3 regions of the Pseudomonas sp. AC112 genome follow, and region 1 is predicted to be linked to each of the others. Evidence: predicted binding sites of a transcription regulator. Region 1 holds the regulator's gene; each other region holds the start of a gene.
What was found. The regulator sigma-54, encoded in region 1, starts transcription at its own class of promoters, with help from an activator protein. The targets are predictions, from matches to a motif close to ANTGGCATNNANNTTGCTNT.
Positions count from the first base shown of each region.

Region 2: the regulator sigma-54 is predicted to act here: its motif matches at 3,660-3,679, upstream of glnK (P-II family nitrogen regulator).
Region 3: the regulator sigma-54 is predicted to act here: its motif matches at 2,471-2,490, upstream of flgB (flagellar basal body rod protein FlgB).

Region 1 is NZ_CEEDCM010000001.1:1,224,099-1,230,884, forward strand. Features, by position in the region: gene lptC (LPS export ABC transporter periplasmic protein LptC) at 1-460, shown strand, start outside; gene lptA (lipopolysaccharide transport periplasmic protein LptA) at 447-980, shown strand; gene lptB (LPS export ABC transporter ATP-binding protein) at 980-1,705, shown strand; gene AC0IYN_RS05820 (RNA polymerase factor sigma-54) at 1,891-3,384, shown strand; gene hpf (ribosome hibernation-promoting factor, HPF/YfiA family) at 3,460-3,765, shown strand; gene ptsN (PTS IIA-like nitrogen regulatory protein PtsN) at 3,776-4,240, shown strand; gene rapZ (RNase adapter RapZ) at 4,243-5,100, shown strand; gene AC0IYN_RS05840 (HPr family phosphocarrier protein) at 5,117-5,389, shown strand; gene AC0IYN_RS05845 (ZIP family metal transporter) at 5,490-6,383, opposite strand; gene AC0IYN_RS05850 (superoxide dismutase) at 6,417-6,786, opposite strand, start outside.
Region 2 is NZ_CEEDCM010000001.1:2,473,757-2,480,542, forward strand. Features, by position in the region: gene AC0IYN_RS11355 (methyl-accepting chemotaxis protein) at 1-215, shown strand, start outside; gene AC0IYN_RS11360 (YifB family Mg chelatase-like AAA ATPase) at 317-1,813, opposite strand; gene AC0IYN_RS11365 (MFS transporter) at 1,908-3,188, opposite strand; gene AC0IYN_RS11370 (accessory factor UbiK family protein) at 3,206-3,466, opposite strand; gene glnK (P-II family nitrogen regulator) at 3,888-4,226, shown strand; gene AC0IYN_RS11380 (ammonium transporter) at 4,261-5,598, shown strand; gene AC0IYN_RS11385 (secondary thiamine-phosphate synthase enzyme YjbQ) at 5,810-6,235, shown strand; gene sutA (transcriptional regulator SutA) at 6,339-6,665, shown strand.
Region 3 is NZ_CEEDCM010000001.1:3,835,887-3,842,672, forward strand. Features, by position in the region: gene flgA (flagellar basal body P-ring formation chaperone FlgA) at 1-336, opposite strand, end outside; gene AC0IYN_RS17740 (chemotaxis protein CheV) at 418-1,350, shown strand; gene cheR (protein-glutamate O-methyltransferase CheR) at 1,395-2,222, shown strand; gene flgB (flagellar basal body rod protein FlgB) at 2,535-2,942, shown strand; gene flgC (flagellar basal body rod protein FlgC) at 2,946-3,389, shown strand; gene flgD (flagellar hook assembly protein FlgD) at 3,406-4,131, shown strand; gene flgE (flagellar hook protein FlgE) at 4,163-5,467, shown strand; gene AC0IYN_RS17770 (hypothetical protein) at 5,643-6,683, shown strand; gene AC0IYN_RS17775 (ribonucleoside-diphosphate reductase subunit alpha) at 6,786-6,786, opposite strand, start outside.

The DNA.
Region 1 (6,786 bases):
GCAGGTTGACGAGGGCGCTATCGACTACTACGCCATCAATGCCAAGAGCGTGCAATTCCTGCCAGACGGCAAGGTTCAGTACGAGATGACGTCGGACAAGGTCGAGCATGTAAAGGCCAGCGAAGTCACGCTGCTGACCAATCCGGACATGAACATTTACCGCGGTACCGAGTTCCCATGGCACGTCACCAGCAAACGTGGTGAGGTCAACCCGGACGGTACCGAGGTGGAACTGATCGACTCGGTGCGCGTTGCGCGCACGGACGATAAAAAACGTGAGACCGTGATTACCAGCAGTCGCATGACCGTATTCCCGCAGAAGCAATATGCGCAGACCGAGCAAGACGTTAGAATCGACGGCGCTGGCGGTGTATCGACTGGCAAGGGAATGAAAGCGTATTTGAAAGAAAGCAGGATACACCTGCTATCGAACGTAAGAGGACAGTATGAGGCTCGTTAAAACTCTCCCTATTTTGCTCGGTCTGGGCGCAGCACTGGGAAGCGTGAGCGCCTGGGCTCTGCCGAACGATAGCCAGCAACCGATCCACATCTCGGCTGACGATGCACAGCTCGATGACAAGCAAGGCGTCGCCACCTATACCGGCGGTGTGATCATCACCCAGGGCTCGATGAAGATCACCGGCAATACGGTGACACTGACGCGCACCCAATCGGGCGATATCGACGTGGTAACGTCGGTGGGCAACCTGGCTTACTTCGAACAGAAGCAGTCCGCGACCGATACCGGCCCGATGAAAGGCTACGGCAAGACTATCCAGTACCATGCCCAGCAGAACCGCATCGTCCTGATCGACCAGGCCAAGGTGCTCAGCCCCGATGGCAACTCGACGGAAGGTGAGAAGATCACCTATGACACCGTGAAACAGATCGCTAACGCCGGTCGTGCCAATGGCAACAAGGTCACCGCGCCTCGTCCACGCATCGACATGGTTATCCAGCCGAAGAAGAAGGCCGAGTAATGGCAACCCTGAAAGCCCAGCATCTGGCCAAGGCCTATAAAAGCCGTCAGGTCGTGCGCGACGTCAGCCTGTCGATCGACAGCGGCCAGATCGTCGGCTTGCTCGGCCCCAACGGCGCCGGCAAGACCACCTGCTTCTACATGATCGTCGGCCTGGTCCAGGCGGATCAGGGCCGCGTCCTGATCGACGACCTGGACGTGAGCCACCAGCCGATGCACGGCCGCGCCCGCGCCGGTATCGGCTATCTCCCTCAGGAAGCATCGATCTTCCGCAAACTGTCGGTCGCCGATAACATCATGGCCATCCTCGAGACCCGCAAGGAACTCGACCGTGACGGCCGTCGCAAGGAGCTGGAAAGCCTGCTACAGGAATTCCACATCAACCATATCCGCGACAACCTCGGCATGAGCCTGTCCGGTGGTGAGCGTCGCCGCGTGGAAATCGCCCGCGCCCTGGCCACCGCGCCCAAGTTCATCCTGCTGGACGAACCGTTTGCCGGCGTCGACCCGATCTCGGTGGGCGACATCAAGCAGATCATCCATCACCTCAAGGCCAAGGGCATTGGCGTGCTGATCACTGACCACAACGTCCGTGAGACCCTCGATATCTGCGAAACCGCGTATATCGTCAACGATGGCCAGCTGATTGCCGAAGGCGATTCCGCCACTATCCTGGCCAACGAATTGGTCAAGGAAGTGTACCTGGGTCACGAGTTCCGCCTGTAAACACCGTGGTGTCACGGCCGTTTGTCAAGGTGCGCGGGAGTCAATGAAAACCTCCGGATTTTTATTGTTACCGCGCTCTAGGCAAAGCCCCCGACATCAGGCATATAATTTGCTTATGTTTGGCGCTCACGCGCCCTGTCGTGGATGGCGCATTGCGCCGGCGAATAAGGTGTTAAGCCCCTGCCATGAAACCATCGCTAGTCCTGAGAATGGGCCAGCAGCTGACGATGACACCGCAGCTGCAACAGGCCATCCGCCTGCTCCAATTGTCGACACTGGACCTGCAACAGGAAATCCAGGAGGCCCTGGAGTCCAATCCGATGCTCGAACGCCAGGAAGAAGGCGACGACTTCGATAACGCAGACCCACTGGCCGATAACATCGAGCAAAAACCCAATTCCGACGTGCAGGAACCCTCCTATCAGGAAACCGCCCCTACGGTGGATAACCTTGAGGAAGGCGAATGGAACGAACGCATTCCCAACGAGCTCCCGGTCGATACCGCCTGGGAAGACGTCTACCAGACCAGCGCCAGCAGCCTGCCCAGCAACGATGACGACGAGTGGGACTTCACCACCCGCACCTCCGCCGGCGAGAGCCTGCAGAGCCACCTGCTGTGGCAACTGAACCTTGCGCCGATGTCGGACACCGATCGCCTGATCGCGGTGACCCTGATCGACTGCATCAACAACCAGGGTTATCTAGACGAGACGCTCGAAGAAATTCTCGAAGCCTTCGACCCTGAACTGGATATCGAGCTGGACGAGATCGAAGCCGTCCTACACCGTATCCAGCAGTTCGAGCCTGCCGGTATCGGCGCGCGCACGCTCAGCGAATGCCTGTTGCTGCAATTGCGCCAGCTACCGGCCAAGACCCCATGGCTCGCCGAAGCCCAGCGCCTAGTTACCGATTACATCGACCTGCTGGGCAGCCGCGACTACAGCCAATTGATGCGTCGCATGAAGCTCAAGGAAGACGACCTGCGCCAGATCATCGAGCTGGTACAGAGCCTCAACCCGCGTCCCGGCTCGCAAATCGAATCCAGCGAAGCCGAATACGTGGTGCCCGATGTCATCGTGCGCAAGGACAACGAGCGCTGGCTGGTCGAACTGAACCAGGAATCGGTGCCGCGCCTGCGGGTCAACCCTCAATACGCAGGCTTCGTACGGCGCGCCGACACCAGTGCCGACAACACTTTCATGCGCAACCAGTTGCAGGAGGCCCGCTGGTTCATCAAGAGCCTGCAAAGCCGCAACGAAACCCTCATGAAAGTCGCCACCCAAATCGTCGAGCACCAGCGCGGCTTCCTGGAATACGGCGACGAAGCGATGAAACCGCTGGTACTGCATGACATCGCCGAAGCGGTTGGCATGCATGAATCGACGATTTCACGGGTGACCACGCAGAAATTCATGCATACCCCACGGGGTATTTATGAACTGAAATACTTTTTCTCCAGCCACGTCAGCACCTCCGAAGGCGGTGAATGCTCGTCCACGGCGATCCGCGCGATCATCAAAAAACTGGTTGCCGCGGAAAATCAGAAAAAGCCATTGAGTGACAGTAAGATCGCTGGTTTACTGGAGGCACAAGGCATTCAGGTCGCCCGTCGAACCGTCGCCAAGTACCGCGAGTCCCTCGGGATCGCGCCTTCCAGCGAGCGTAAGCGTTTGATGTGACGGGCGGGCCACAGCGTTCCAGTGGCAGGCGCTTCTGCCTGCCGCTTTATGCACTGGCAACGAAGGAGAAGCTGTATGCAAGTCAACATCAGTGGACACCAGCTGGAAGTCACCAAACCCCTGCGTGAATACACCGAAAGCAAGCTGAACAAGCTGGCAGGGCATTTTGACAAGATCACCAACGTGCAGGTCATCATGGAGGTCGATAAGCTCAAGCAGAAAATCGAGGCCACCCTGCACGTACCGAATGCAAAGCTCGTCGCCAATGCGGAGCATGAAGACATGTACGCGGCGATCGACTCGCTCTACGACAAGCTGGACCGCCAACTCATAAAGCATAAGGAAAAGAATCTGCACCTGATGCAAGGTACAGGTCGTTAACTCTCCCCCCATGATCCGACTTGAAACCATCCTGACCCCCGGCCGTTCCCTTGTGAACGCGCCGGGCGGCAGTAAAAAGAAAGCCCTTGAACAAATTGCCAACCTGATCAGCAGCCAAGTGCCTGATCTGGAGATGCAGGATGTCTTCGAGGCTCTGATTGCCCGTGAAAAACTCGGTTCGACCGGTTTTGGCAACGGCATCGCCATCCCCCACTGCCGCCTCAAAGGCTGCGAGACACCCGTCAGCGCCTTGCTGCACCTGGAAAAACCCATTGATTTCGATGCTATCGATGGTGCTCCGGTCGACCTGCTGTTTGTGCTGCTGGTCCCGGAAGCCGCCACCGATGCGCACCTGGAACTGCTCCGGCAGATCGCCAGCATGCTCGACCGCAAGGAAGTACGCGACAAACTGCGCAGTGCCAGCAGCAACGAGGCGCTGTACCAGGTTGTCCTGGATGAACAGAACGGGCAGTAACCATGCGCTTGATCATCGTCAGCGGCCGTTCCGGCTCGGGTAAAAGTACCGCCCTCAATGTTCTTGAGGACAGCGGTTTCTATTGCATCGACAACCTGCCCGCCGGCCTGCTGCCGGAATTGGCGGAGCGTGCGCTGATCCATACCGAACTGGCGCAACCCCTGGTTGCCGTTTCGATTGATGCCCGCAACCTGCCCAGCCATCTTGAGCGATTCCCGCAATTGCTCGAGGAAGTGCGCGCCAAGCATATTCATTGCGATGTGCTTTACCTAGACGCCGACGAAGAGACCCTGCTCAAGCGCTTCTCCGAAACCCGTCGACGCCACCCCCTCAGCAGCCCCCACCGTTCCCTGGCAGAAGCCATCGAAGACGAAACCAAGCTGCTGGGGCCGATCATTGACCTCGCTGACCTCAAGATCAATACCACCAGCCTCAACCTGTATCAGCTGCGCGACGCCATCAAGCTGCGCCTGCTGAATCAGCCGGAGCCCGGTACGGCATTTCTTGTCGAGTCATTCGGATTCAAGCGTGGCATGCCGGTGGACGCCGACTTGGTGTTCGATGTGCGCTGCCTGCCCAACCCTTACTGGAAGCCGGAACTGCGCGAACAATCCGGGCTGGATCAGCCCGTGGCTGATTACCTCGCAGCGCAGCCGGATGTGGAGGAGATGTTCCAAGACATTTCCAGCTACTTGCTCAAATGGTTGCCACGCTTTGCCGCCAGCAACCGCGCCTACGTCACCATCGCCATCGGCTGCACCGGCGGCCACCACCGTTCCGTGTACCTGACCGAGCGCCTGGGCCTGGTGCTGCAACAAACCCTCAAGAACGTCCAGGTCCGCCACCGCGACCTTAGCTGAAAGGAACACCTGCGCGATGCCCGCTCTGGAAATTGAAATCATCAACAAACTGGGCCTGCACGCCCGGGCCTCGGCTAAATTCGTGGGTGTGGCTGGGCAGTTTCCCTGTCAGATCCGCGCCGGGCGCTCACCGGAATCGATGGTCGACGGTAAAAGCATTATGGCGATGATGATGCTGGCGGCGGGCAAGGGCACCAAGATTCACTTGAAGACCGAAGGTGAGCAGGACCAGGAAGCGATGGACGCCCTGGTGGCGCTGATCAACAACTACTTCGACGAAGGCGAATAAACCTCTGTAGAAGCCCGACTTGCCGGCAATGGCGTCGCCCAGCGCACCGCACGTCTCAGGATTGATCGCCGGCAAGCCGGCTCCTACAAGGGAGCGGGCGTTATCCCAAAGCCGTGTCCATCACCATCATCAAGCAAAACCCGATGCACAACCCCAAACTGGCGAGCTTTTCGTGACCATTGCGCCGCGATTCAGGAATGACCTCGTGGGTCACCACCAGTAGCATCGCGCCGGCGGCCAGGGCCAGACCTAATGGCAACAATACCTCGGCCAGGCTGACCAACCAGGCACAGAGCACCGCAAACACCGGCTCAACCAGCCCTGACGCCGCACCGATCAGAAACGCCTTGACCCGCGACATCCCTGCCCCGGCCAACACCAACGCAATCACCAGGCCTTCAGGCACGTCCTGCAACGCAATGCCCATGGCCAGGCTGTCTGCATCCGGCATACCGCCGCCTGCAGAGACGCCGACCGCCATGCCTTCGGGGATGTTGTGGGCGATGATGGCAAACACGAACAACCAAATGCGCGGTGGAATCACCGGTTTGTCCGGCGTGCCCACCAGCATTTCCGGGCTAGCGCCGGAGACCTTGCGGTCAACCAGATACAGCCCGAATGCTCCCAGCATAATGCCAAAACTGATCAGGCCACTTGCCCCCCAGGGCGAGAGCCCCAGGCCTTCAGCCGCGGCAATGCCCGGCACGATCAGCGAAAACGCCGTCGCCGCCAGCATCACCCCGGCACCAAAGCCCAGCAATGTATCGCTCAAAGCCACCGGCATACGTCGGATGACCAGCACCGGCACGGCGCCAAGTGCCGTGCCGAGCGCACAGATGGCGCCGCCCTGCAGAGCGCGTAGAATACGCGGTTCCAGGTCCAGCCAGGCCAGCCCGTGGGCCACCAGCAATGCAATACCTGCCAATAGCAGCAGCGAGCCAAACGCATAACGAAACATTCGCCCGCTGCTGATCGCCAGTGTTTCAGTGCCCATAGTCGGCCTTAGATCTTGTTATGAAAGTGAAAGTCAGGCCACGGCGGCCTGATAGCGGGCGGCGACTTCTGGCCAGTTGATAACACTGTAGAAGGCATTGATGTATTCCGGGCGGCGGTTCTGGTACAGCAGGTAGTAGGCGTGTTCCCAGACGTCCAGACCGAGAATCGGCGTATTGCCGTTCATCAGTGGGCTGTCCTGGTTGCCACTGCTTTCCACCACCAGGGTCTTCTGCGGAGTCACACTCAACCAGGCCCAGCCGCTGCCGAAACGGGTCAATGCAGCCTTGGTGAAGGCCTCTTTGAAACTGTCGAAGCCACCCAACTGTTCGTCAATGGCTTTGCCCAACGCGCCTTCGGGTTTGCCGCCACCTTTGGGCGACATCACTGCCCAGAACAACGAG
Region 2 (6,786 bases), 1.2 Mb from region 1:
ACGAGCAAAGCCGCTCGGCTGGCCAGCAGTTCGCCGCGATCACCACCGCCACTCAGGAGCAGAGCAGCACCGCGACGCTGCTCAGCAGCAACCTGCAGAGCATTGCGCTGGCCAACAGCGAGCAGCGTGAAGTGGTGTCGAACCTGGCAATTACCGCCAAGGAACTGGAAACCCTGGCGGCGGGCTTGCGGCATGAGGTGGATCGCTTCCGCTGACCCCCCTTGTAGGCGCCGGCTTGCCGGTGATGCGGTCATTGGCCTTGTGGTGGTTTCAGGGCCGCCATCGCCGGCAAGCCGGCTCCTACAGTGTCGGGCTGTCAGGTGATTGCTGCCGGGCGATATTGCAGGGCCTCTTGCAGATGATGGCGAGCGATAGCGTCCGTGTGTTCCAGATCTGCCAGGGTGCGCGCCACCTTGAGCAGCCGGTGGGCTGCGCGCAGCGACAGTGTCAGCCGCTCGCAGGCAGTCTCCAGCCAGCCTTCATCGACCTTCGCCAACGTGCAGTGCTGGCGAAGCCCAGGCAGATCCAGGAAAGCATTCGCACAACCCTGGCGCCGTAACTGGCGCTCCCGGGCTTCGGCAACCTCGGCCGAAGCCTTTGCAGTGTTATCGCCAGCCTGTTGGGTGGGGTTCAGCGCAGTGGTTTCCCGAGCGACGGTCAGGTGCAGGTCGATCCGGTCCATCAGCGGTCCGGACAGCTTGTTGCGATACCGCTGGATCTGCTCCGACGTACAACGACAGCGACCGCTGGGCTCGCCCAGATAGCCGCAAGGGCAGGGGTTCATCGCGGCCACCAATTGAAAGCGCGCCGGGAAACTTACCCGGTCACGGGCGCGGGAAATCACGATATGCCCTGACTCCAGGGGCTCACGCAGTACTTCCAGTACTTTGCGATCAAACTCCGGCAATTCATCCAGGAACAGCACACCGTGATGAGCCAGGGTAATTTCCCCAGGCTGCGGTTTCGACCCGCCGCCTACCAATGCCGGGCCTGATGCCGAGTGATGTGGCTGGCGGAATGGCCGGTGCGGCCAATGGCTCAGTGGTGCCAGGCTGACTACCGACTGAATTGCTGCTACTTCCAAGGCTTCCTGTTCGCTCAACGGCGGCAGCAAACCCGGTAGGCGGCTTGCGAGCAGCGTCTTGCCCGTTCCTGGGGGCCCGCTGAACAGTAAATTGTGCGCGCCCGCTGCAGCGATCAGCAGCGCGCGCTTGGCCGACAGTTGACCCTGTACTTCGCTCAAGTCCGGGTATGGCTTGTTCAGATACAGCAAACCATCGGATTTATAAGGCTCGATAGGCTGGTGCCCATTCAGGTGCGCCACCACCTGCAGCAAGTGGTCCACCGCAATGACCTTCAACCCTGACGCCAGGCACGCCTCTTCCGCATTCGCTCGCGGCACTATCACGGTGCGCCCGGCTTTGCGTGCCGCCAGTGCCGCTGGCAATACGCCTTTGACCGCGCGCACTTCACCTGAGAGCGCCAACTCCCCGAGGCACTCCACATCGTCGAGCATCAACGCCGGTACCTGCACGCTGGCCGCGAGAATCCCCAGGGCAATCGCCAAGTCAAAGCGCCCGCCGTCCTTGGGCAGGTCGGCAGGCGCGAGGTTGAGGGTGATGCGACGGGCGGGGTATTGCAGCGCGGAGTTGAGGATGGCGCTGCGCACGCGGTCCTTGCTCTCCTTGACCGCCGTTTCCGGCAAACCCACCAGCGTCAGGGACGGCAAACCATTGGCCATGTGCACTTCGACAGTGACGGCAGGCGCTTCGACGCCGATCTGGGCACGGCTGTGGACGATGGCGAGGGACATGCACATTCCTTGAAAAATGGAGGCCGCTTCCTGCGGTTTTTCAAAGGTAGTCGAGGGATTGCCGGGGCGACGGATCAGACTTTTACAGGACGTATCAACGTGCAAAGGCGTCGGGATATTTAACTAGGTAGGCATCGTTAAGCTGCGTATCGGGGGCGCGCATGAAGGTGCGGAAATCCGGGATCAGGAACACCAGCAGTGACAATCCCAGCACCATCACCCCCAGCGACGTGATGGTCAGTTCAACGCCGAGATGAGCGATCAAGCCGTTCATGGCAAAACTACCCAGCGGGCTGGCTGCAGCGGACAGGAACGACACGGTGGCAAAGATCCGATTGCGATGCGACTTGGGGGTTGCCAGCAACCTGACGGCAGAGGTCGGGATATTGATCAGCATCAAGCCCACCCCACCGCAGAAAAATGCCAGCGGCATGACGACCACTGATGAAAGTGTGCCGGCCAGCCACAGGTTGCCCCCCAACAGTGCAAAGCCCACCGCGACACAGAAGTCACGGGGCACTCGCTCGGTCAGCCAGCCGGTGATCCTGTAGCTGCCCAGCAGGATGCCCAGGCCAAAGCAAGTATCCAACAGGCCGAGGTAGGTGACCGGGTAGTGGATAACGGTCTTCACGTAGAGCGGCAGCAGGATCGTAAAGAACGGAAACAGCGCAAAGTTGACGAGCATCGCCACCAGGGCCAGGTAGAACTCGACCTTCACGCCGTAGACCGCCTTGAAGCCCGAGTAAATCATGCGCCAGCCGTTGGCGGTCGGGGCTTGTTCATCCGGGGGGCTGGCACCGAGGTGGCGTGGGATTGATGCAATCAGGGCCGCCGAGCCAAGCATCGCAAAGAAGTCGACGGTAAACGCCAGCGTGGTGCCGAAACTGAAAATCAACGCGCTGGCCATGACTGGCCCGAGCAGGTTGGAAATTGACGAGAGCATGCTTTTGGTGCGCACGGCCAGTGAGACCTGATCGTCGCGTGCAAACAACGGAATAATCGAGGATTGCAGCGGGTCGCGGACGCCCGCGACGGCACTGCTGACCAGCATCAGGGCGCCGACGGTCCAGGGGTTGAACAGTTGCGTGGCAGAGAGCACCACCATCAACAGCGCGGTCAAAAGGCTGGTAAGAGAGGCGAGTTTGAGGATCAGGATCTTGTTGTACTTATCGCCCAGCCACCCCAGCAGGGGGCGGGCCAGTACCTCCGCTGCGATGGAGCAGGCGATCATGTTGGCGAAGGCGAGGGCTGAACCGGATTGCTGCAAGGCCCACCAGGCCACGGCCAATTGGTTGCAGCGGCCACCGAGCACCACCAGCAAAAAGCTGAATTGTATTTTCAGCAGGCGCCGGTCGAGGGCCGGCAGGGCCCACATAGAGCGCTTGATGTCGGTTATTCGCTCGGTGGATTCAACCGCGCTTCGAGCTCAGCGACTTTTGCTTCCAGGCTTTCCAGGCGTGCACGTGTGCGGGCCAGCACGACCATCTGGCTGTCGAATTCTTCCCGGCTCACCAGGTCGAGTTTGCTGAAACCGCTTTGCAGCAATGCCTTGAATTGGCTTTCGATTTCATTGCGGGGCAGGGGTGTGTCGCCGCTGAACAGGCGAGAGGCGTGGCCGCTCAGGGCGTCGAGGAGGTCTTTGGGCGCGAGCATGGGAAATATTCCGGAAAACTGTTGGCCGGCAGTGTATCACGCAGCGTCTATAGTCTTTTTGACCTCCTTGGCGCACGGTTTTCGCGCAGGGGGTCGGGCGGCGGCGCACCGTTTTTGTGCGCATTGGCACCGCCGATAAGCCCGGTAGGTGGGCATAAGTGGGCAAAGGACTGATTTCGGTGATTTTTACGGAGCTGGCAAGGTTTCTGCTTAGACGATCATGACCCATGCACTGATGCAGTCGCTGTGACGAATGCAGTGCGCCGACGGATCAGGGGTACAGGTTTCGTCACCAGTGGTTCGCTGGCGTCGCAACGGCATCTGCTCTTGCGACGACGCGTTACAAAGCCAGGCACTGCGCTTAGACTTGAGACGGGTTTGTTTTCCTGGGGCAAGTCCACCAATTCGGGAGAGAGTTTTCATGAAGCTAGTCACTGCCATCATCAAGCCGTTCAAGTTGGACGATGTACGCGAGTCGTTGTCCGAGATCGGCGTGCAGGGCATTACCGTTACTGAGGTCAAAGGCTTCGGTCGGCAGAAGGGTCACACCGAGCTGTATCGCGGCGCGGAATACGTAGTCGATTTCCTGCCGAAGGTGAAGATTGATGTCGCCATTGACGACAAGGATCTTGACCGGGTTATCGAGGCGATAACCAAGGCAGCCAACACCGGCAAGATCGGTGACGGCAAGATCTTCGTGGTCAATCTGGAACAGGCTATTCGCATCCGTACCGGCGAAACCGATACCGACGCAATCTAAGCCGCCAAACCCCAACGCCCCAGGAGAAAACAATATGACTCTGCGTAAATTCGCAGGGCTCGGAGCCCTGTTGTCCATCGTAATGCCAAGCCTGGCCATGGCGGCAGACGAAGTGGCTGCTCCAGTCCTCAATTCCGGCGACACCGCGTGGATGCTCACATCCACCGCGCTGGTGCTGTTCATGACCATCCCAGGCCTGGCGCTGTTCTACGGCGGCATGGTGCGCTCCAAAAACATTCTTTCCGTCATGATGCAGTGCTTCGCCATCACTGGCCTGATCAGCGTGTTGTGGGTCATCTATGGCTACAGCATCGCGTTCGATACCACCGGTATGGAGCAGGGCGTCGTCAACTTCAACTCCTTCTTCGGCGGCATGGGCAAGGCGTTCCTGGCGGGCGTTACCCCGGCCAGCATCACCGGGCCTGCAGCGTTGTTCCCGGAAGCGGTGTTCATCACCTTCCAGATGACCTTCGCCATCATCACCCCGGCGCTGATCGTCGGTGCGTTCGCTGAGCGTATGAAGTTCTCCGCGATGCTGATCTTCATGGCTATCTGGTTCACCCTCGTCTATGCGCCAATCGCGCACATGGTCTGGAGTGGTAACGGTGGCCTGCTGTGGGACTGGGGCGTGCTGGACTTCGCCGGCGGCACCGTGGTGCACATCAACGCCGGTGTGGCTGGCCTGGTGGCGTGCATCGTGCTCGGCAAGCGCAAAGGCTTCCCGACCACGCCGATGGCACCGCACAACCTGGGTTACACCCTGATCGGCGCGGCCATGTTGTGGGTGGGCTGGTTCGGTTTCAACGCCGGTTCCGCTGCTGCGGCCAATGGCACTGCCGGCATGGCGATGTTGGTCACCCAGATCGCTACCGCTGCTGCGGCGCTGGGCTGGATGTTCGCCGAGTGGATCACCCACGGTAAGCCAAGCGCACTGGGCATTGCCTCGGGTGTGGTGGCGGGCCTGGTTGCCATCACCCCTGCCGCCGGCACCGTGGGCCCGATGGGCGCCCTGGTGATCGGCCTGGTTGCCGGTGTGATCTGCTTCTTCTGCGCCACCAGCCTCAAGCGCAAGCTGGGCTACGACGACTCCCTGGACGCATTCGGCGTGCACGGTATCGGCGGTATCGTCGGTGCGATCCTCACCGGTGTGTTCGCAGCCCCTGCACTGGGCGGCTTCGGCACCGTGACTGATGTGGCGGCACAGGTCTGGATCCAGGCCAAAGGTGTTGGCTTCACAGTGATCTACACCGCAATCGTGACCTACATCATCCTCAAGGTGCTGGACATGGTCATGGGCCTGCGGGTTACCGAAGAAGAAGAGGCTGTCGGCCTCGACCTGGCGCAACACAACGAACGCGGCTACAACTTGTAATAGAGTGAAAAAAAGATGCCCGGCTTGCCGGGCATTTTTTTGTCTGTTGTTTGTCAGTCATAACGAGCTGTACCGGTTTTTATCCCGTGTTTGTGATGGTATGCACACGGCACTTTTCTGCGTGCCAATGTCTTACAGGCATGTAGGCGTATTCGGCACTTTGTTTTTTCCCAGAGCGCGCTAGAATGCGCGCCGATGGGCGGAGAACTGTATGTGGCAACAGACCCTGATTACCCTGCGGGCCAAGCCCCGAGGCTTTCACCTGGTAACGGATGAGTTGCTGGCCGGCTTGCCTGAATTGAAGGCCTGTCGCGTGGGCTTGTTGCATCTGTGGCTGCAGCACACCTCGGCCTCGTTGACCGTCAACGAGAATGCCGATCCGGCGGTTCGCCGTGACTTCGAACGTTATTTCAACTCGCTGGTGCCCCAAGGCCTTGCAGGGTTTGAACACAACGACGAAGGTCCGGATGACTTGCCGGCGCACTTCAAGGCCAGTCTCCTGGGCTGCCAGCTGAGTTTGCCGGTGAAGGCCGGCCGCTTGGCGATGGGGACCTGGCAAGGTGTTTATCTAGGCGAGCACCGTGATCATGGCGGTGCTCGTAAAGTCCTCGCCACCTTGCACGGTGATGGGGCATAAGCCACTGGTTATCCAGTGGATGTTGATTTTTTTCCAGCAGCCGTCGACAGAGGGTGAAGCTGGGCTATAACTAATCTGCTTTTCGCAAGTCATGAGGTAGAACATGAGCGACGATGATCTGGAAAACGACGAACTCGAAGTAGGTGACGAAGACGACACCGAAGAAGGTCTTGAAGCGGCGGCGGAAGACGTTGCTGACGACGACGGTGGCGATGATGCACCTGTCCCGGCTGCCAAAGGCAAAGCCAAGGCAGCGGTGTCGGTAGATGAATTGCCGAGCGTTGAAGCCAAGAACAAAGAGCGTGATGCCCTGGCCCGTGCGATGGAAGAATTCCTCGCTAAAGGCGGCAAAGTGCAGGAAGTCGAGGCTAACGTGGTGGCAGACCCACCGAAGAAGCCAGACAACAAGTACGGCAGCCGACCTATCTGAGGTCAGTCACCCGCTTGTAGGAAAAGCCCGCCGTCGCTGCGGGCTTTTTCATGTCTGCGGGCAGGTCACCTGTAGGAGCCGGCTTGCCGGCGATGGCGTCCTTGAAATATGTGCTGGACTC
Region 3 (6,786 bases), 2.6 Mb from region 1:
GTCGCAGCGGACCTTGACCGTCACGCGGCCGATCGGTTGAGCGGGGCTTTCCAAGGTGGCTGTCAATTCCTTGTCGCACATGGGCATGCGCAGGCGCGGGTCCAGCTGGTTGACCTGGATTTCGTAACGCCCCGGCGTCTGGGTGGTCGCCAGATAATCTTCTACAGTGAACTCAAGAAAGCCCTGGGTGACGCCGATAAGTAGATCAGGCAAGGTGACGTTGTCTGCGCGGGCCGTGGCGCCCAGGCCCAAGGCAAGCAACGCCAACGCTGCGCAGAGCGATCTGCGGTACCGTGTCAGGATGGGGCGTCGGGAAACTGTCGTTTTAATATCCATGACCAATAAATAGCAAAGGCCGTGCCGTTTAGCGTTGGGTGCGCGTCGCACCCTTTAAGGTTTTAGCGTAGGAGTCTGGGCATGGCAGGAGTAATGGATTCAGTAAACCAGCGCACACAGCTGGTAGGGCAGAATCGCCTGGAGTTGTTGCTTTTTCGCCTGGATGGCAAGCAGCTGTATGGCATCAACGTGTTCAAGGTGCGGGAAGTGTTGCAATGCCCCAAGCTGACGATCATGCCCAAGTCCAGCCCGGTGGTGTGTGGCGTTGCCAACATCCGTGGCGCGACGATCCCGATTCTTGACTTGGCCCTGGCCACCGGTTCGGCAGGTTTGCAGGACCGCGAGAACCCGTTCGTGATCATTACCGAATACAACACCAAGACCCAGGGTTTCCTGGTGCGCTCGGTGGAGCGCATCGTCAACATGAACTGGGAAGAGATCCATCCGCCGCCCAAGGGCACCGGTCGCGATCACTACCTCACGGCGGTGACGCGGGTCGACAACCAGTTGGTGGAAATCATCGACGTGGAGAAGATCCTTGCCGAAGTGGCGCCGACCTCGGAATCGATTTCCGTGGGTGTGGTGGACGCCGAAACCGCGCATAAGGCGATCTCCCTGCGTGTATTGACGGTGGACGACTCCTCGGTGGCGCGTAAACAGGTGACCCGTTGCCTGCAAACCGTCGGCGTGGAAGTGGTGGCCCTCAATGATGGTCGCCAAGCGTTGGATTACCTGCGCAAGCTGGTGGATGACGGCAAGAAACCGGAAGAAGAATTCTTGATGATGATCTCCGACATCGAGATGCCGGAAATGGACGGCTACACCCTCACGGCCGAGATACGTAACGATCCACGCATGCAAAAATTGCATATCATCCTGCATACTTCGTTGTCGGGTGTATTCAACCAGGCGATGGTCAAGAAGGTCGGTGCCGATGACTTCCTGGCCAAATTCCGTCCTGATGACCTGGCATCCCGGGTTGTCGACCGGATCAAGGCAGCAGATCACGGCTAGGGGGATTTCCCCCTGGCGGTCACACGATTTAAGAGGCGGTATCATTGTCTACGGGTAATTTGGATTTCGAACAGTTCCGGGTCTTCCTGGAAAAAGCCTGTGGCATATTGCTCGGTGAAAACAAGCAGTACCTGGTATCCAGCCGTCTCAACAAACTGATGGAGCAGCAGGGCATCAAGTCGTTGGGTGAGCTGGTCCAGCGCATCCAGGGGCAGCCGCGCAGCGGGCTCAAGGAAATGGTGGTCGATGCCATGACGACCAACGAAACCTTGTGGTTTCGCGACACCTATCCGTTTGAAGTGCTCAAGAGCAAAGTGCTCCCGGAAGCCATCAAGGCCAGCCCGGGCCAGCGCCTGCGCATCTGGTCGGCCGCCTGTTCCTCGGGGCAGGAACCGTACTCGATTTCGATGTCGATCGATGAGTTCGAGCGGACCAACATGGGCCAGTTGAAGGCTGGGGCGCAAATCGTGGCCACCGACCTGTCCGGCACCATGCTCACCAACTGCAAGACCGGCGAGTACGACAGCCTGGCACTGGGCCGTGGTTTGTCCCAGGAACGCCTGCAACGCTATTTCGACCCGAAAGGGGCGGGGCGTTGGGCGGTCAAGGCGCCGATCAAGAGCCGTGTGGAGTTCCGCTCGTTCAACCTGCTCGACAGCTACGCCAGCCTGGGCAAGTTTGACATGGTGTTCTGCCGCAACGTGCTGATCTATTTCTCGGCCGAGGTGAAGAAAGACATCCTGTTGCGCATCCACGGCACGCTCAAGCGCGGTGGCTACCTGTTCCTCGGTGCTTCCGAGGCGCTGAACGGTTTGCCGGACCATTACCAGATGGTGCAGTGCAGCCCTGGGATCATTTACCAGGCCAAGTAAACCGTACGCGGTAAACAATGTGGGAGCGAGCTTGCTCGCGAAAGCGCAGTGTCAGTTGATGCATGTATCAACTGACAGAATGCATTCGCGAGCAAGCCCGCTCCCACATTTGTTTTTGCGGCAAACCGTTCAATAGCGGCAACCCGGATTGCCGCTTTACTGGCACCACGCGGAAACCCGTTGCCGCTTTTCTGGCATTGCCGCCCGGCAATCCGCCCACAAGCCCTTTAAATACGGGCTTCCCACAAACTGGCACACACCTTGCTATAACCCTGTTAACGAACAGCAGGTCAGCCCTTAAAGGTTTCCGCCATGAGCATCAGCTTCGATAAAGCGCTCGGTATCCACGAACAAGCCCTGGGCTTCCGCGCCCAGCGTGCTGAAGTCCTGGCCAACAACATTGCCAACGCCGACACCCCGAACTACAAGGCTCGGGACCTGGACTTCTCCGCCGTGCTCGCTGCACAGCAGGACAAGACCAAGAACGGCACCTTCGCCTTGAACATGACCAACAGCCGTCATATTGAAGCGCAAGGCCTGAGCAATGGTGACGAGTCGTTGCTGTATCGCACACCGATGCAGCCGTCGATCGACCAGAACACCGTCGACGCCCAGCTGGAGCAATCGGCCTACGCCGAGAACTCGGTGAACTTTCAAGCCAGCTTCACCCTGCTCAACAGCAAATTCAAAGGGCTGATGTCAGCCCTGCGTGGAGAGTAAGCCATGTCCCTGTCCAGTGTTTTCAATATTGCCGGCAGTGGCATGAGCGCGCAGACCACGCGTTTGAACACCGTCGCCAGTAACATCGCCAACGCCGAGACCGTGTCTTCGAGCATTGACCAGACCTACCGCGCCCGTCATCCGGTATTCGCCACCATGTTCCAGGGTGGCCAGAACGGCGGCAGCGATTCGCTGTTCCAGGACCAAGGCGCCGCAGGCTCCGGCGTGCAGGTACTCGGTGTGGTTGAAGACCAGAGCAATCTGGAGGCCCGCTACGAGCCTAACCACCCGGCGGCGAACGAAAAAGGTTACGTGTACTACCCGAACGTCAACGTGGTCGAGGAAATGGCTGACATGATTTCTGCCAGCCGCTCGTTCCAGACCAACGCGGAAATGATGAACACCGCCAAAACCATGATGCAGAAGGTCCTGACCCTGGGTCAGTGATAAGGGGCGCCAAATAATGGCCATCGTTGATACGTCAAACAACACGGCAGTCCAGGACCTTTTCAATTCGAAGGTCAAGACTGCCCAGGACAACAGCAGCGTCAGTGACGCCGCCAACAAGGCGACGGGCAAGCAGTCGCTGGGCAAAGATGCGTTCCTGCAACTGCTGGTCACCCAGTTGAAAAACCAGAACCCGCTGTCGCCACAAGACAACGGCGCGTTCGTGGCCCAGTTGGCGCAGTTCAGCAGCCTGGAAGGCATCAACACCCTGAACGACTCGGTGAATGCGATCTCCAGCAACTTCAGCTCGTCGCAGGCACTGCAGGCGTCGTCGTTGGTAGGGCGCTCGATCATCATCCAGACCGACAAGGCCATGGTTGATACCAGCAAGAGCATGACCGGTTCGGTAGCGGTGACCTCGGCGGTGGGCAACGTCTCCGTCAAGATCACCGATAAAGACGGCAACGTGGTGCGCACCATCGACATGGGCGCCCAGAGCGCCGGCACCCAGAGCTTTATATGGGATGGCAAGAATGACAAGGGTGAGGTCGCTCCTGCGGGCACCTACACCTTCAATGCCACCACCAAGAATGACAAGGGCGACTCCGTTGCCCTGGCCACTTCGCTGCCCGCGACGGTAACGAGCGTGACCTTGAGCAAGACCGGCGGCGAAATGCTGCTGAACCTGGCTGGCGGCATGGGCAGCGTCAAGCTGTCGCAAATTCAGACTATCGGTACATAGAGCCGGCTAAATACGGCAGAGGGAGAGAAACATGTCTTTTAACATCGGCCTTAGCGGCCTCTATGCGGCCAACAAACAACTGGACGTGACCGGCAACAACATCGCCAACGTCGCGACCACTGGCTTCAAGTCGTCCCGTGCGGAATTCGCGGACATCTACGCCGCTTCCAAACTGGGCACTGGCCAGAACAGCATCGGCAACGGCGTGAACCTGGCGGCTGTGTCCCAGCAGTTCACCCAGGGTGACGTCAACAACAGCGGCGGCGTGCTGGACATGGCGATCCAGGGCGGTGGCTTCTTCGTGCAGAAGGGCAGCGACGGCTCGCTGGAATACACCCGCAGCGGTGCCTTCCGTGCCGACAAAGATGGCTACATCACCAACAACACCGGTACCTCGCGCCTGCAGGGCTACGCGGCGGATGAAAACGGCAAGATCATCAAGGGCGGCTTGACCGACCTGCAACTGAACCTGTCGTACCTGGCACCCAAGGCGTCCACCAAAGTCGACTCGACCAGTAACCTGAACTCGTCGTCGCCGGTTATCGACCAGACCGCCAAACCATTCGACCCTAGCGAATCCAGCACTTTCACTACCCAGAATGCCACCACGTTATACGACTCTCAGGGCAACGCCCATGAGATGGTGCAGTACATGGTGAAAACCGACGCCAACGTCTGGAAGTCCTACACGTTGATCGACGGCCGTAACCTGGATGGCTCCAAGCCTACAACCACCGGTGCTACCGCGCCCGTGCCAGCGACCTTTACCTTTGACGGCGCTGGTAAGCTCCTGAGCATGGCCGGTACGGGTGTGACCGGCACGACCCTGACGCTGACCGGCTGGATACCGGGCTCCGTGACCAATGGGACGTGGACGCCAAACAAAGCGACAGCGCCAAATATTGCGGTCAACATGGGCGACGTTACTCAGTACAACTCGGCCAGCTACCGCAACCCGCCGACCACTGACGGTTACGCCACTGGCCAGATCACCGGCCTGAAAATCGATGGCAGCGGTGTCATGTTCGCGACCTTCAGCAACCAGCAGAGCAAGGCCATCGGCCAGATCTCCCTGGCCAGCTTTAACAACGAACAAGGTCTGCAGCCGTCGGGCGGCACCACCTGGAGAGAGACCTTCGCTTCGGGCCAGCCGGGTTATGACGCGCCGCAATCCGGCACCCTGGGTTCGATCGTGGCCAACTCCCTGGAGAACTCCAACGTCAACCTGACCAACGAGTTGGTGGACTTGATCAAGGCCCAGAGCAACTATCAGGCGAACGCCAAGACCATCTCCACCCAGAGCACCATCATGCAGACCATCATTCAGATGACCTGATGCGGTAGCGCTGCACAAGAAGCCCCTCGTAAGAGGGGCTTTTTTGTGGGCGTAGGAAAAGTGCCTGCGACATATCGGGTTACGCGCTTTCAATCCTGGGAAGGAACGTGCCTTAGCCATTTTGCCACTGATTGGACCGGAGCCTGGGTGGCTCACCAAGCAAGGGGGCAGGGGTATGTGGCATTCAGGAGTGTCCTGGCCAGGGGCTGGACGTGTGGGGTATAGGCCTGGCCTGGCCGGTGGAGATACACCTGCGGTTGCGCCGGTGACTGAAGTGTCTGCGGCAAGGCAGTTGCTTGGCGAGCTGTTCGATGCGCAGCAGAGCGGCAAGCGCCAAACCGTGCAGGATACGCGCGACAAGTTGAACGCGCTGCGCGAGAAAATGGGGGACGAGGCGTTCAAAGACGTCCTCAAAAAGATGATTGAGGAGGCTGATGAGAAACTTCGCGCGTTTCTCAGGCAGCTGTTGATGCAGTGGTTTCCCGATGACGGCGATGCACCGTCACCTGCTCCACCAGTGCAGCCTGGTGGTGGCGGCGGTGGTCGCGGCCCTAGCGTTCCTCGAAGTGGTTTCGGGCCCTCTGAGTCCATGAGCAACAAGCCGATTACTGAGGGTGCAAAACACTTCAACTACATGCCCGATAACAGCAACCCCGGCAAAAAGCCTGACAATATCTGGAGTGGCTTCAGCCAGGGGCCGGATGGTAATTGCATCACGGTTTCCGCCATAAAAGCCGCAATGATGCAATTTGGCCAGAAGCCCACCGATGTCTTCAAAGACGTGAAGGCGACAGCGAACGGCTATGACGTGACGATGCGCGATGGCTTCAAGCTTTCATTGACCAACGAGGAAGTGAAGCAGGCGGCCCGGCATGCACAATTCAAAGGGGATGACCCGGCGATGATGACGGATGCCAACTTCATGTATGCCGCGAGCGCCAAGCGGGCGCAGATGCAGAACAACGATGGCACGGCGGGGCGCAGTTTCATGGACGCGATGAACAGCCTCAATGATGGAGAACACTCCCGTGAAGGTCTGGATCGCCTTGGGTTGAGCGGCCGCTACAGGTCTGCTACGGATTCCGAGTTGAGAAGCGGCAAGGTGGGAACTGTGGAATACGGCGGCCATTCGATGGCCGTGATCGATGGTCGCGTTGAATTGTGGGGGCGGCGAGGCGGAGTGCCGCAGTCGGGTACCGCAACCGTGCTGTTCTAGGCAGATCCCGTGCATTTTCCAGGCAAAAGAAAACCCCCGATACACCGCAGGCATATCGGAGGTTTTGCAGCCTTGGGTGATTAAACCCAAGGCGGGCTCAGCT